DNA from 3 places in the Amycolatopsis sp. NPDC114503 genome. Region 2 is predicted to be linked to each of the others. Evidence: riboswitches for the same ligand, from Rfam matches in the RefSeq annotation. Region 2 holds a riboswitch; each other region holds the start of a gene.
What was found. Region 2 has a riboswitch for cobalamin ahead of ACZ7OI_RS04605 (hypothetical protein). Riboswitches for the same ligand answer to the same signal wherever they lie in the genome.
Positions count from the first base shown of each region.

Region 1: another riboswitch for cobalamin. It lies ahead of ACZ7OI_RS11375 (CbtB domain-containing protein); the one in region 2 lies ahead of ACZ7OI_RS04605 (hypothetical protein).
Region 3: another riboswitch for cobalamin. It lies ahead of metE (5-methyltetrahydropteroyltriglutamate--homocysteine S-methyltransferase); the one in region 2 lies ahead of ACZ7OI_RS04605 (hypothetical protein).

Region 1 covers NZ_JBVKDT010000002.1:763,214-768,137, forward strand. The annotation lists gene ACZ7OI_RS11360 (DinB family protein) at 1-83, opposite strand, end outside; gene ACZ7OI_RS11365 ((2Fe-2S)-binding protein) at 311-976, opposite strand; gene ACZ7OI_RS11370 (CbtA family protein) at 973-1,812, opposite strand; gene ACZ7OI_RS11375 (CbtB domain-containing protein) at 1,838-2,047, opposite strand; adenosylcobalamin (AdoCbl) riboswitch at 2,090-2,174, opposite strand; gene ACZ7OI_RS11380 (leucine-rich repeat domain-containing protein) at 2,298-4,924, opposite strand, start outside.
Region 2 covers NZ_JBVKDT010000001.1:937,408-942,331, reverse strand. The annotation lists gene ACZ7OI_RS04610 (CbiQ family ECF transporter T component) at 1-381, opposite strand, end outside; gene ACZ7OI_RS04605 (hypothetical protein) at 368-1,018, opposite strand; cobalamin riboswitch at 1,032-1,178, opposite strand; gene ACZ7OI_RS04600 (Gfo/Idh/MocA family protein) at 1,207-2,103, shown strand; gene ACZ7OI_RS04595 (GNAT family N-acetyltransferase) at 2,231-3,016, shown strand; gene arfB (alternative ribosome rescue aminoacyl-tRNA hydrolase ArfB) at 3,013-3,441, opposite strand; gene purM (phosphoribosylformylglycinamidine cyclo-ligase) at 3,475-4,545, opposite strand; gene purF (amidophosphoribosyltransferase) at 4,577-4,924, opposite strand, start outside.
Region 3 covers NZ_JBVKDT010000009.1:196,580-201,503, forward strand. The annotation lists gene ACZ7OI_RS34265 (ribonucleoside-diphosphate reductase subunit alpha) at 1-1,153, shown strand, start outside; gene ACZ7OI_RS34270 (ribonucleotide-diphosphate reductase subunit beta) at 1,169-2,242, shown strand; cobalamin riboswitch at 2,565-2,786, shown strand; gene metE (5-methyltetrahydropteroyltriglutamate--homocysteine S-methyltransferase) at 2,887-4,924, shown strand, end outside.

The sequences.
Region 1 (4,924 bases), on a different contig from region 2:
ACGACGCCGATCAGGCGCGCCCCGGTCAGATCGCACTCGCGGAACTCCGCGCCGTTCAGGTCCTCGTCGACATACCGTTTCATGCTCCGCATCCTAGGTCCGGGCACCGACAAAAACGGGTTCCCCGGCTTGCCGGAGGATCTTCCTGGCTGCTCGTCCGCGCCGTCGCCTCCGCCGCGCCTGTCACCGCCGCTCCCCGACGCCCCGCTGGATCTCACGCAGTTCACGACCAGCCCCTGCGGCCTGATGACCTCTCACCAGCTGGCCATGTTCTTCGTCGACAATCAGGCCAATCGAGCCCCGTGACCGGTCAGGCCAGCACGCAGTCCCCGCATTTCGGACCGTCGCGATCCGGCGTCGCGCGATAGAACAGGCAGCAGCTGCGACGCCGAAACCGACCGTCCTCCCGAGTCGCAGTACCGGCAAGCTCCGGCAATTCCTCCAGCGCGGCAACGATTCCGGCGACCCGATCAGTCCACTCTGGACGCTCGGACCGCAACACCGTCACCGCCCCGTTCAGCGCCGAAGCCACATTCCCCCGCCGGACATTCTCCGCCAGCGAGAACTGCGCCATCGCCTTGTCCAACCGCGCCAACGGACCGCGCAGCACCCGTTCCGCAAAGGCAGCGACCACATCGGACTCAACCGGCGGATTCTCCGTCAAGGACAACGGAAACGCACCGCCGAGTTTCGGCTGCCACCAAGCCGTCGAGTAGTCCGGAACCGCGCCTGCCCCGACAGCTTGGCCTAACGCGGGCGAGATGAGCCGCGCCGCGAGCCCGAGATGCGCGATCGACGCCGCGACCCGCACTTCGACGAAATCGCCGCCGAGCACGGCCCGGTTCTGCGCGATCCGTTCGCGCAGAACCGGGCCGTCGTCGAGGACTTCGGACAGCGGACGCCACGGCGAGGCCGGTTCCTCGGCCGAATGCGTGTCGACGGCGAAGAACGGGCCCAGTCCGGTCAGCGGGTTCACGCCTCGACGGTAACCGCGCGCCCGCGGTCGAGCACGCGTTCGGCGAGCGGGCCGAACACGAGCGCGATGGTCGCCCAGAGGATGACCTGCGCCAGCACCGAGTAGAGCCGGAATCCGACGAGCGTGTCGGCGGGGAATCCGGGGTACACGATCTGGCCGTCCGGACCCTTGAGCGGCAGCGGGGTTTCGCTGGTCTGCGGGCCGTACTCGGCGACGTTGCTGGCCAGCGACCCGAGCGACGGCAGCAGCGCCATCAGGAGCGCGGACAGCACGACGAACCCGGCGCCCGCGACGAGGGTCGCGTTCCAGTTGCCCAGCTTCGGCGCGAGCCGTTTGCCCACGACGACGGCCGCGACCAGGAAGACCACCGACGCGACGACCATCGTCAGGTAGAGCCCGGTGCGCGCGCCGATGGTGGCCTCGTGCCCGACCGCCGGCGGGTTGGCCGGGTATTTCAGGAACGGCACGAGGTACAGCGACAGGAAACCGGCCCCGGCCACGAGCACCGCCAGCACCCGCGCGCGGATCCGGCCGACGCGGCCCAGCAGCACGGTGTAGGTCACCGCGAACAGCAGGCCCATCGCGACCCCGAAGAGCACCATGCCGAGCCCGATGCCGAGGTTGCCCTGCACCGCACGGCTGAAGATCTCGTGGCCCTCGTGCTCGGTCGGCACGCCGGCGGCCTTGTCGAGCGCCATCTGCGCCTCGTCGCGGCCGGATTCGTAGTCGATGGCCGCCTGGGTCAGCGGTTCGGCGAAGACCCGGGCGAAGACGAACGCCAGCAATCCGCCCAGCGCTCCGGCGAGGAGGCCGCGCAGAATCAGCTTGTTCTGCATTGTTCGGTTGTCCGTTCCGGGCGCGTCAGTGGCAGGGGAAGCCGAGGAAGTGCCGCGCGTCGTGGACGAACTCGTGCACGTGGGTGTCGCTGCCGAAGATCGAGACCGCGCCCTGGTCGACGCCGATGAAGTAGTACAGCAGCAGCGCGCCGACGATGGTGGCGCCGAGCAGCAAAGCGGCTTTCGACACGGGCAAGACGACCGGGGTGGACCGGTCGGCCGGAATGGTGGCCATGGCTCTCCTTCGGGATGACGCGTCCCTTGCGGGTGGACCTGACGACGGCTCCTCGACCTGACTTGCCCGGGATGGGCACACAGTGGCGCGACCGTGCCGGAATCTCACCGGCTTCGGGAAGCCGTCGCGCGAGCAGCACGGTACGGCGGTGTCCGGCCGGTCGTCAATCGACCGAGGGTCCGACGTGTCGCTTATCGCCTGGTTTGCCCAGCCGGTGTGCGCGGGGTCGCACCGAACGGAGCAAGGCCGCTCACGCGGGGTTGCGGTAGAAGGCCAGGTGCTCGGGGCACAGGTAAAGCGTCAGTCCCTCCGGCGTGTCGTAGCGCGACAGGCCGCCCCATTCCTCGTCCGGGTCGAGTTTGCCGAGCATCGCCTTCAGCGCGCGGAAGTCCGCGTCGGTCTTCGCGTGCGGCTCCGGAAGGTCGTCGTCGGACCGGTCCGCACCGGGCAGCACGCGCTCGCGGTGCAGGTCCTTCGGCAGCTGCGCGGCCAGCTCCTTCATCAGGTCGGTGTCGGATTTCAGCTGCTCGTTCAGCACGCCGGCAGCGACCCCGAGCGCCGGCCCGGCCAGCGGCGCGGCGTGTTTGAGCACCCGGATGAGATGCTCCAGGTACGGCCCGAGCTTCACGAACCACTCGTGCGGCTGCGAAACCGGGTAGACGCCCTTGTCGCCGTCCAGCCGATGCCAGGCGCCGGGTTCCTCGCAATAGAGGTGGATCTCGTACGGCGAGCCGGTGATCCGCCGCCGCCCGGCCGGGACGACCGCGAACACGCTGGGGCAGCGGGCTTCCTGCTGGTGCTGCGCGAGCCGTTGCAGGCGAAGGAACATCCGCTGGTGGTAATCGCTCTGCTCCTCCAGCCGCTCGCCGAACTGCTCGACGGTCCGGGTCAGCTGCTCCATGGACGCGCGCGTCGAATCGCGCTCGGCCGGCGAGAGGCCGAACAGCAGCTCCGGCACCGAAACCTGCTCGCCGGAGCGATGGCATTCGATCTCGTGCTTGGGCGGCGTGCGCTCCAGCCGGGCGCGGAGGTTCTCGTAGTCGAACAGCTCCGGGCAGTCCGGCTCGCACCGGCACGGCACGCGGCGCGTGATGTCCAGGCCGGGAAAGCGTTCCAGGGTCAGGTTGAGGCCCTCGTCCAGCACCATGAAGAACCCGACCGGCGACGGCCCGCGCACGGTCAGCTCGACGGTGTTGTGCTGGCGATCCGCGCTGACGAGCGCGAGATGGCGGCCGTCGCGGTGGCCGAGCAGCGCGCCGGTGCGCCAATGCACGTCGCGGCTGAACCGGTGCGACCGTGCGATGAACCAGGTCGGAATGCCCGGCGGCATGGTGTTGAGCCGGTAGATGACCTTGATCTGCTGGGAATTCTCCCGCGCGGCCGCCCATTGCGGTTCGTAGTCCGGCGGATTCCACTGCAGCCGCTCGACGACCAGGCTGAGGTCTCCCCCGCCGCTCGACTCGACGCGGTAGGACAGGTCGTATTTGTCCATCATGCCGAGGAAATGGTCGCGGATCCCCTTGTCGAGGTCGTGCCACAGCGCGGTCAGGTGTTCCCTCGTGAGCAGCCCGTGCTTTTCGGCGACCTCGTCGCTGTCCAGGACGCGGCTGATGTAGTCGTTGACCCACGACGGCCGCAGCACGACCGTTTCCTGCAATTCGGGATCCTCCGGGTAATAAAGGATGTCGCCGAGTTCGTGCAGCGCCCGCGCGATGAACCGGCTCGGCTCAGCACCGGTGACCCCGGCTTTAGCCATGCTCTGCCACATCCGGCCGACGGTGATGTGGTTCTCCTGGGTCTGCCGCACCGCGTCCGCGGCGGCCAGCCACGACGTCGGCCATTCCGAACCCATGAGCGGCAATTCCGCCGCATGCCGTGCGAGAAGGTCGCGGAGTTCTCCGACACCGTCGCGTGTCGCGTTGTCCACGTGCACACTCGCGACGATTCTCAGGTATTTCGCCCGCAATTCGGCGAGCGGCAGATCCACCGGACGGCCGTGAATGTGCGTGGCCACCAGAACGATCGGCGATTCCGGCGCGCGGGCAGTGATAATGTCGAGCCAGTAGTGGAGTTTGCCTTGTTCCCAGCCCAGTCGCGAATTCCACAGGAGGACGAAGAGGGAACGGTTGGTGAGGAAGAACTGATGGGTGGCGTGGTAGATCTGCTGGCCGCCGAAATCCCAGGTGCTCAGGCGCATCCGGACGTCGCGGCCCGGATGGTCCAGTTCGAGGTCCCGGACGAGGAGGCCGTGCGTGGAGGGTTCATCGGGGTCGTGCGCGTCTTCGGCGAGGGCCCGGACAAGGGAGGTTTTGCCTACGCCGCCTTCGCCTACTACGAGGAGTTTCGAGACCCATTGGGCGGTGCTTCCGCGCTCGCATTCACGGAGGAATTCGAGGACGGATTCGGAACCGCTGGCGGTGATTTCCGGGGGCGGGCTGATGAAGGGGTTTCCGGAGACGCTGAGGGTGGCGAGGTTGGGGAGTTCGGCGAGGGCGGAGGGGAGACTGCGGAGGTGGTTGTCGGAGAGGAGGAGGGTGGTGAGGCGGGTCAGGTGCGGGAGAGTTTCGGGGAGGGCGGTGAGTTGGTTGCCGCGGACGTCCAGGCTTTGAAGACCAGCGACGTGTCCCAGGGACTCCGGGAGTTCGGTCAGCGAGTTCTCCGCCACGGACAAATTGCTCAGGCTCACGAGCTTGTCGAGATGCGCCGGGAGGGCGCGCAGCTGATTGACCGACAGGTCGAGCATTTCGAGGCTGGCCAGGTCGGTCAGGCTGTCCGGCAGGTCCGCGAGATCGTTCCGCCCGGCTCGCAGCCACCTGAGCTTGGCGAGAGCGCCGATCTTCGCCGGAAGCGCGCGTAGCTGGTTGCCTCCCAAGGACA
Region 2 (4,924 bases):
GATCGTGGCCAATCGGAGCCCGTCGTACAGTCCGCCGAGCAGCTCCTCGGCCGAGGTGGGGCCGAGGAGCTGAATGCCGGCCGCGACGCTCGGCAGCGGGATGGTCGGCAGCGTGAACAGGATGTGGCCGCCGTCCTCGCCGCCGATCAGGATCCGGAACAGCACGCGCGAGGCCACGATCACGCCAGCGATCCAGGCGTACATCCGGAAGGCCAGCGCCCACGGCGCGTCGCCGCGGCGGAGCACCACGACGAATCCGGCCACCGCGATCACCAGAGCGAGCAGAACCGGGTTCGTGGTCCGGCTCGCGGCGACGGCGAGCGCGAGCGCCCACACCCACCACGCGCCGGGATGGAGCGCTCGCGGACTACTCCGCGGCACGCCTGCGACGCACCGCGACGACCGTCCCGGCCGCCACGAGCAGCACGACGACCACGATGCCGATCACCAGGCCCCACGGGAATCCACTGTCCGAAGTGGACGCCGGAGCTTGGGCAGGCGCGTTGGCCTTGCGCACCGGCTCGGTGCGCGGCGGCGGGTACTCGGTATAGGACTTGCCGATCGCGAACGACCAGCCCTCGAACGCGCCGGCCGGCGGCTTCCAGCTCTGCGCGCCGACCTGGGCCGACTCCCATTTGCCGCCGTTGGTGGCGGTCCAGAAGCTCCACGACGCTTTCTCCGGCGGCATCCCGGTGCAGGCCTGATCGGCGGGTTTGCCCTCGATCTTGCACATCACCGACAGGCCGTACTTGCCCGCGCCGGTGAGTTCGAAGCCGGCGTTCTGCAGGGCGGTGACGCCGTTTTCCTGCTTGCCGGGGGCGCACCGGATGAGGGTTTCGCCGCCAAGCCCCTGGAAGTCGACGATCACCGTGACGCCGTTGTCGTCCTGGCAATAGCCGTCGGCGCCCTTGCCGGGCGTGGTGGCCGAAGCGGAGGAAGCCCCGCCGAGGCCGGTAGCGACGAGAAGAGCGCAGCCGGCGAGGACTCGCCCCCAGTGCCGCGCGTGCACGAACCGCATGTCAGATGAACCTCGCATCGATCGGACCACGACGGGCGATCCGGCTCGCGATCCCCGGGGACCGCTCACGGTTGCGGGCCAGCGCCGGATTCTCACCGGCTTCCCCCGTTCGTGGCGAAGAACTTGTCGACGTTAACGCACCGCAGGCCCCGCTGGAAGCGACCGCGGCCACACCTACACTTCCGGGCGTGGGACAGGACCAGCTGCGCGTCGGCCTCGTAGGAACCGGACCGTGGGCCACCACGGTGCACGCCCCGGGGCTCGCCGATCATCCAGGGACCGTGCTCAGTGCTGTGTGGAGCCGTCGGCCGGAGGCTGCCGCCGCGCTCGCGCAGGCCTACGACGCCGTGCCCACCAGCGATCTGGACGAGCTGTTCGAGCAGGTCGACGCACTCGCGTTCGCCGTGCCGCCGACCGTGCAGGCCGAGCTGGCGACGCGGGCCGCGGAGGCGGGCAATCACCTCATCCTCGAGAAGCCGATCGCCCCCGACCTCGCCTCGGCGCAGCGTCTCGCCGACGCCGTGACGTCCGCTGGCGTCGCGTCGCTGGTGATGCTCACGCTGCGGTTCGCCCAGCAGACGCGCGATTGGCTGGACGGCGTCACCGCCGCTGGCGGTTGGCGTGGCGGCAACGTGCGGTGGCTGTCCGGCGCACTGCTCGCCGGCAAGTATGCGACCTCGGCCTGGCGGCAGGACCCGGCGAGCGGCGCGCTCGCCGACATCGGCCCGCATGCGTTCGACCTGCTCGACGCCGCGCTCGGCCCGATCACCGACGTCCTTGCCGCGCACCGCGGTCCCGAAGACCTGTGGCAGCTGCTGCTCGAACACGAAGGCGGCATCACGAGCACCGCGACGCTCAGCCTGCGTCTGCCGGTACAGCCGACGGTGGTCGAGTACTCGGTCTTCGGCGAACACGGCCTCCGCACGCTTGGCCGTACCGGCACGGCCAACGACGCGTACACCGCGCTGCTGGACGATTTCGCCGCGATGGTGTCGTGCGGAACGACCACGCATCCCTGCGATGTCCGCCGGGGCGTGCACCTGGCTCGGATCGTGGACCAGGCACGCGCCGCGCTCAATCGTTAATTCGCTTGCCCGGCCTGAGACGATGAGCGGGAAGTTCGTTTCGGACGAAGGAATGCCTATGTGCTCCGCCACGGCCCACTCCGGCCGCGTGGCCTGAGCTGTTCGGCCTGCGCGCCGGTTGTGGGGTTTGCCCTGCCCGGTTCTTGTGCATTCTTTCTTTCTCGAAAGGCTTCCACCAGAGATGTCCGCCCTTCAGGCATATGTTCGTGCGACCGCACCGATCGGCCGCGACACCCTGCGAATCGGCCCGTTCCTGGCCACTTTCGCCCAAGACAGCTCTCATCCGATGGCGAACTACGCCATCCCCGACGACGGCGCGAAGCCCTCGTCCGCCGACCTCGCGGCCCTGATTTCCGCCTACCAGCAACGAAATCTCCTGCCCCGGCTGGAGTTCTTCACCGAAGCCGCTCCCGACGTCGAGAAATCCCTTGTCGGCGCGGGATTCACACTGGAACGACGCGTGCCGGTAATGACCTGCACCGCTGAAGACCGCGTAGATTGTGTTGCCCCGGAACACATTCAGCTGCGCGAACCGGTGTCCGACGACGAATTCCGCCGCCTGCGGTCCGTGCAGAACGTCGCGTTCGGAGAGCCGCCAGAGGTGTCGGACGCCGATCTCGAACGCAACCGCGACTACCTGACGGTCCTAGCCGAACACGGCGAAACCATTGTGGGCGGCGGAGTTGCACTGGACATCGTGTCCGGCGCAACGGAAATCGTCGGCATCGCAGTGGCCGCCGAGCACCGCGGTCAAGGCATCGCAGCGGCAATCACCGCGCACCTAACGCGCCTCGCCCACGAACGCGGCGCGCGGACGGCATTCCTCACGCCAGGCGATGTGGGTATCGGGACGGTGTACCGGCGTGCTGGCTACCAAGTCGCCGGTGAGTGCGTGCACCTGTCGCTGAGCTAATCGTCGTACCGGCCGCCGCGGCCGCGTTTCACGTCGCTACGGCGTTTCTTCGCTGCCAGACGGCGTTCCTTCGAGCCTCGCGAAGGCTTGGTGGGACGCCGTTTGGCCGGCGGCGGCGCGGAAGCCTTCGTCAACACGTCGGCCAGCCGCTCCCGGGCCGCGTCGCGATTCATCAGCTGGGAGCGGTATTCGCTGGCCGCGATGGTCAGCACTCCGTCGACCAGGCGGGCGCCCAAGCGAGCCGTGATGCGTTCCTTCAGCGCGGGCGGGATCACGGCGGAGCCCGCGACGTCGAACGACAGCTCGACGCGCGAGTCCGTCGTGTTCACGCCCTGTCCGCCCGGCCCCGAGGACCGGGAGAACCGCTCTCGCAGTTCGGCGCCCGGGATCACGAACCGGGCGCCGACGCGTACGTCCTCCGCCATGTCTTCAGTGTCTCAAGACGTGGCAAGCGGCTTTCAGAACCGCGGGTGGTCGCCGGACAGCACCGCGCGCGGGCCGTCCGGGTCTTCGGCGGGCTGGACGTCGCCGAGGATCCACGCGGGCACGTGCCGCGCGGTGAGCACCGCCAGCGCCCGGTCGACGTCCTCGGCCGACACGATCGCGACCATGCCGACGCCCATGTTGAACGTCTTCTCCAGCTCCGCGCGCTCGACCTTGCCGCGCTGCCCGACCAGGGCGAACACCGGAGCCGGCGTCCACGTGCCGCGTTCGAGCTTGGCGACGAGGCCGCGCGGCATCACGCGCGCGAGGTTGGCCTCGAGGCCGCCGCCGGTGATGTGCGCGAACGTGCGCACCTCGGTCTCGGCGACCAGCGCGAGGCAGTCCTTCGCGTAGATCTTGGTCGGCTCGAGCAGTTCCTCGCCGAGGGTGCGGCCGAACTCCTCGACGTGCCCGTCCAGCGGCATCCGCGCGATGTCCAGCAGCACGTGCCGGGCCAGCGAGTAGCCGTTGGAGTGCAGGCCGGACGAGCCCATCGCGATGACGACGTCGCCGGGGCGGACCTTCTCCGGCGACAGCAGCGCGGACGCCTCGACCGCGCCGACGCCGGTGGCCGACAGGTCGTAGTCGTGCTCGCCCATCAGGCCGGGGTGCTCGGCCGTCTCGCCGCCGAGCAGCGCGCAACCAGCCTGGACGCACCCCTCGGCGATGCCGCCGACCAGCGCCGCGATCTTCTCCGGCACGACCTTGCCGACCGCGATGTAATCCTGCAGGAACAGCGGCTCGGCCCCGGTGACGACGAGGTCGTCGACCACCATCGCGACCAGGTCGATGCCGACCGTGTCGTGCTTGTCGAGCGCCTGCGCGACCGCGATCTTGGTGCCGACGCCGTCGGTGGAGGACGCGAGGATCGGCTCTTTCCACTTGTCGAGCTTGAGGGAGAAGAGCCCGGCGAAACCGCCGACCCCGCCGCGCACCTCGGGCCTCGTGGCCCGCTCGGCGTGTGGCTTGAGCAGCTCGACGGCCTGGTCACCGGCGTCGATGCTGACTCCGGCGGCTGCGTACGTGGCGCTCGTGGACTCGCTCACGGAAGCGGACTCCCTACTGGACATGCTTGGTTCACGGACGCCGGACGGCGTCTTCGGCACCGTACCCGGCCGCACTCACGGGAGCGGCCGCGCCACCTGCGGCGTCCATGCTTTCGAGCAGGTGCTTGCCGATGAGCGCGTCTTCGGGCAGCGCGATCGGGTACTCGCCGGAGAAGCAGGCCGTGCACAGCCGCGACTTCGGCTGCTCCGACGCCGCGACCAGGCCGTCCAGCGAAATGTAGCCGAGCGAATCGGCCCCGATCGAGCGGCGGATGCCGTCGAGGTCGACGCCGTTGGCGACGAGTTCGGCCCGCGAGGCGAAGTCGATGCCGTAGAAGCACGGCCAGCGCACCGGCGGCGAGGCGATCCGCACGTGCAC
Region 3 (4,924 bases), on a different contig from region 2:
GACCGTGCGGACCGCGGTGCGCATGCTCGACAACGTGATCGACATCAACTTCTACACGATCCCGGAGGCGCGCCGTTCCAACCTGCGCCACCGTCCGGTCGGCCTGGGCATCATGGGCTTCCAGGACGCGCTGTTCGAGCTGGGCGTGCCGTTCGCGTCCGCCGAAGCGGTGAAGTTCGCCGACGTCTCGATGGAGCACCTCTCCTACTACGCGATCTCGGCCTCGACCGACCTCGCGCAGGAGCGCGGCCAGTACCAGACGTTCGAGGGTTCCTTGTGGAGCAAGGGAATCCTGCCGATCGACTCGATGCAGCTGCTCATCGACGCCCGCCAGGGCGACGGCCTCGACGTCGACACCTCGACGACGCTGGACTGGGCCCCGCTGCGCGAGCGCGTCAAGACCGTCGGCATGCGCAACTCCAACGTGATGGCGATCGCGCCGACCGCGACGATCTCCAACATCTCCGGCGTCGGCCAGTCGATCGAGCCGCTGTTCCAGAACCTGTACGTCAAGTCGAACATGTCCGGCGACTTCACCGTCGTCAACCCGCACCTGGTCAAGAGCCTCAAGGCGCGCGGCCTGTGGGACGAGGTCATGGTCAGCGACCTGAAGTACTTCGACGGCAGCCTCGGCCAGATCGACCGTGTCCCGAACGACCTCAAGGCGCTGTACGCGACCGCCTTCGAGATCGAGTCGAAGTGGATCGTGGACGCCGGTTCGGTGCGGCAGAAGTGGATCGACCAGGCACAGTCGCTGAACCTGTACATCGCGGCGCCGAGCGGACGCAAGCTCGACGAGCTGTACCGCTACGCCTGGCACAAGGGCCTCAAGACCACGTACTACCTGCGGGCGCAGTCCGCGACGCACGTGGAGAAGAGCACCCTGCGCGGCACCGACGGCAAGCTGAACGCCGTCTCCGCCACCCCGGCCCCGGCCGCCCCGGCTGCCGCTGCCCCGGCTGCTTCCCCCGCTCCGGCCGCTTCGCCGTCGCCGTCCGCCGCGGTTCCGGCCGCCTCCCCCGCACCGTCGCCGTCGCCCGCCGCGGCGGTCCCGGCGGAGCCGAAGGAGATGCCGAAGACCGACGTCGACTTCGTCGCCACCGAGGGCGCTGCCTGCCGGATCGACGACCCCGACTGCGAAGCCTGCCAGTAAGGAATCCCTGAAACCATGACGAACGTGGAAACGACGGACGCGACCGGCCTCGGCGAGATCGAGGTCGGCGCGGCCCGGATCAACGTCGACGACAAGCGGATGATCAACGCGCGCGCCGACGTCAACCAGCTGCTGCCGATGAAGTACCGGTGGGCCTGGGACAAGTACCTCGCGGCGTGCAACAACCACTGGATGCCGACCGAGGTCGCGATGCAGGCCGACATCGCGCTGTGGAAGTCGCCGGACGGCCTCACCGAGGACGAGCGGCAGATGCTCAAGCGCAACCTCGGCTTCTTCGCGACGGCGGAGTCCTTGGTGGCCAACAACATCGTGCTCGCGGTGTACCGGCAGATCACCAACCCGGAGTGCCGCCAGTACCTGCTGCGCCAGGCCTTCGAGGAGGCCGTGCACACGCACACCTTCCAGTACATCTGCGAAAGCCTCGGCCTGGTCGAGGGCGAGCTGTTCAACATGTACCGCGAGGTCCCGTCCATTTCGGACAAGGACGCGTGGGCGCTGAAGTACACGCAGAACCTGGAGAACCCGGACTTCGAGACCGGCACGCCGGAAGCCGACCAGGCGTTCCTGCGCGATCTCGTGGCGTTCTACGTGATCTTCGAGGGCATGTGGTTCTACACCGGTTTCGCGCAGATCCTGTCGCTGGGCCGGCGGAACAAGATGGTCGGCATCGCCGAGCAGTACCAGTACATCCTGCGCGACGAGTCGATCCACCTGAACTTCGGCATCGACTGCATCAACCAGATCAAGATCGAGAACCCGCACCTGTGGACTGAAGAATTCCAGGCCGAGGTGCGCGGAATGCTGCAGGACGCGTGCGAACTGGAAGTCAAGTACGCCCGCGACACGATGCCGCGCGGCATGCTCGGCCTGTCGGCCGACCTGTGCGAGCAGTACATGCACTTCATCACCGACCGGCGCGCGCAGCAGATCGGCCTGTCCCCGATCTACGGCGAGAACGAGAACCCGTTCCCGTGGATGTCGGAAGCAATGGACCTGAAGAAGGAAAAGAACTTCTTCGAAACCCGAGTCATCGAATACCAGTCCGGCGGCGCCCTCGACTGGGACTGACCCCCACCCGAGGCACAACCGACACTCGGCCACGCCCACCAGGGCGTGGCCGAGTTCTTTTACACACCAACAAACCCGCACCAACTCACCCCAACCATCGAGGCACCCACCCCCTCCCCCGCACCCCGATACGAAGCCTCCCTGCGGTCTGAGGGTGGTTGTCAAGGCATCTTTCCCGCCTTGACAACCACCCTCAGACCGTCAGCACAATCAAGCTTCGGGGTGCCCCACGCAACGCCTCAGGCGCAACGTCGCCGCCAGGCGACGAGCCGCCCTCTCTCCCACACTCCAAGACACCCACCCACCTTGTACCAAACCAGCTAAACTCCCCCACGCCACTGGTTCGTCAGGACGCCCCCGCGCCCTGACGAGGCAACAGGGAACCCGGTGAGACTCCGGGACTGCCCCGCAGCGGTATGTGGGAACGAACGCTGTCACCGCGAACGCGGTAAAGCACTGGGCACCCCCGCCCGGGAAGCGACAGCCAGTAGACACGAGCAATACGCCCACGAGTCCGAATACCTGCCAATGGCACGCACGCCGACGGCGTGCGTGAGTCCGGGCCTCGCGGGACAAGGCACCGACCGAAGCACCGCGTTTCCGCGTGCCCGGACTCTTCCGGCGAGCACGTGAGGATGCATGCTGTGAACACCCTCGGCACCACCATTCTCGGTTACCCGCGAATCGGCCCAGCCCGAGAACTCAAGCGGGCACTGGAGTCCTACTGGGCAGGCAAGAGCACCGAGAACGACCTACTGGCCACCGGCCGACGACTGCGCGAGCAAACCTGGACAACCCTCCGCAACCAAGGCCTCGACTCAATCCCGTCCAGCACCTTCTCGCTCTACGACCAGGTCCTCGACACCACCACCCTCTTCGGCGCCCTGCCGGAACGCTTCACGAAGCTGGGCCTGTCCCCCCTGGACACCTACTTCGCCGCCGCACGCGGAGTCCCAGACGCCCCAGCGCTGGAAATGACGAAATGGTTCGACACCAACTACCACTACCTAGTCCCAGAACTAGGCCCGGACTCCCGATTCGCACTCACCGGCACCACACCGATCGACGAGGTCCGCGAAGCACGCGCACTCGGCATCACACCGCGCCCGGTCCTCGTCGGCCCAGTCACCTTCCTATTGCTGGCCAAGGCAACCGAACCCGGCTTCACTCCGCTGGAACTGCTAGACGAACTTCTGCCCGCATACACCGAACTGCTGGGCAAGCTGGCCGACGAGGGCGTCGAATGGGTCCAGCTGGACGAACCAGCCTTCGCCGCCGACCGAACGACCCCGGAGTTCAACGCCCTCACCCGCGCCTATCACTGGCTGGCAAAGGAAAAGCACCGCCCGAAGCTGCTGGTGGCCGGATACTTCGGCGGACTCGGCCGAGCACTGGGCGTACTGGCCCGCTCCCCCGTCGAAGCAGTAGCCGTCGACCTGGTCACCGAAGCATCCTTTGTGGACAAAGTAGCCGCAGAAGGAGCCTTACGGGACAAGGAAGTACTAGCCGGAGTCGTCGACGGCCGAAACATCTGGCGCACCGACCCCGACGTCGCGCTCGCCCGCGCGGCACGGCTGAGGGACACCGCAGCACAGGTAAGCGTATCGACGTCGTGCTCACTGCTCCACGTGCCTTACGACGTGGAAGCGGAGACAGATCTCAACCCACGACTGAAGAACTGGCTCGCCTTCGCACGACAGAAAGTAGACGAGGTCGTCCTGCTCGGCCGAGCGCTCAGCGGCGAGACCGTCGACCTAGGCCCGGCACGAGCCGCGGTCGCCGACCGGGCTGACGCCAAGGAATTGAACGACGCCGACGTCCGGGCACGCGTCGCAGCGCTCCGGCCAGCGGATAACGTCCGTACCCCCTATCCAGAACGCGCTGCAGCACAACAGAAATCCCTCAACCTCCCCCCGCTGCCCACCACCGCGATCGGCTCCTTCCCCCAAACCGGCGAGGTCCGCCGAGCCCGAGCCGCACACCGCGCGGGCAAACTCGACGACACCGGCTACCGCACCGCGATGCGCGCCGAGATCGATCGCGTCGTGCGGCTTCAGGAAAACCTCGGCCTAGACGTCCTGGTGCACGGCGAGCCCGAGCGCAACGACATGGTCCAGTACTTCGCCGAACAACTGACCGGATTCGCGGCGACCGCGTCCGGCTGGGTCCAGTCGTACGGATCCCGTTGCGTCCGGCCGCCGATCCTGTTCGGCGACGTGTCCCGGCCGAAGCCGATGACCGTCGAATGGGCCCGGTACGCGCAAAGCCGCACCGACCGGCCGGTGAAGGGCATGCTGACCGGCCCCGTCACGATCCTGGCCTGGTCGTTCGTCCGCGACGACCAGCCGCTGGCCGACACCGCGCGCCAGGTCGCGCTGGCCGTCCGCGACGAGGTCGCCGACCTGGAGGCGGCCGGGATCCGGATCGTGCAGGTGGACGAACCCGCGTTGCGCGAACTGCTTCCGCTCCACGCGGCAGACCGCGAAGCGTACTTCGACTGGGCCGTGCCCGCGTTCCGGCTGGCCACCTCGGGCGTCGCGGAAACCACGCAGATCCACACGCACATGTGCTACTCCGAGTTCGGCGACGTACTGCCCGCGATCGACGCCCTCGACGCCGACGTCACCAGCATCGAGGCCGCCCGCTCGAAAATGGAGGTGCTCGCCGACCTGAACGAAGCGG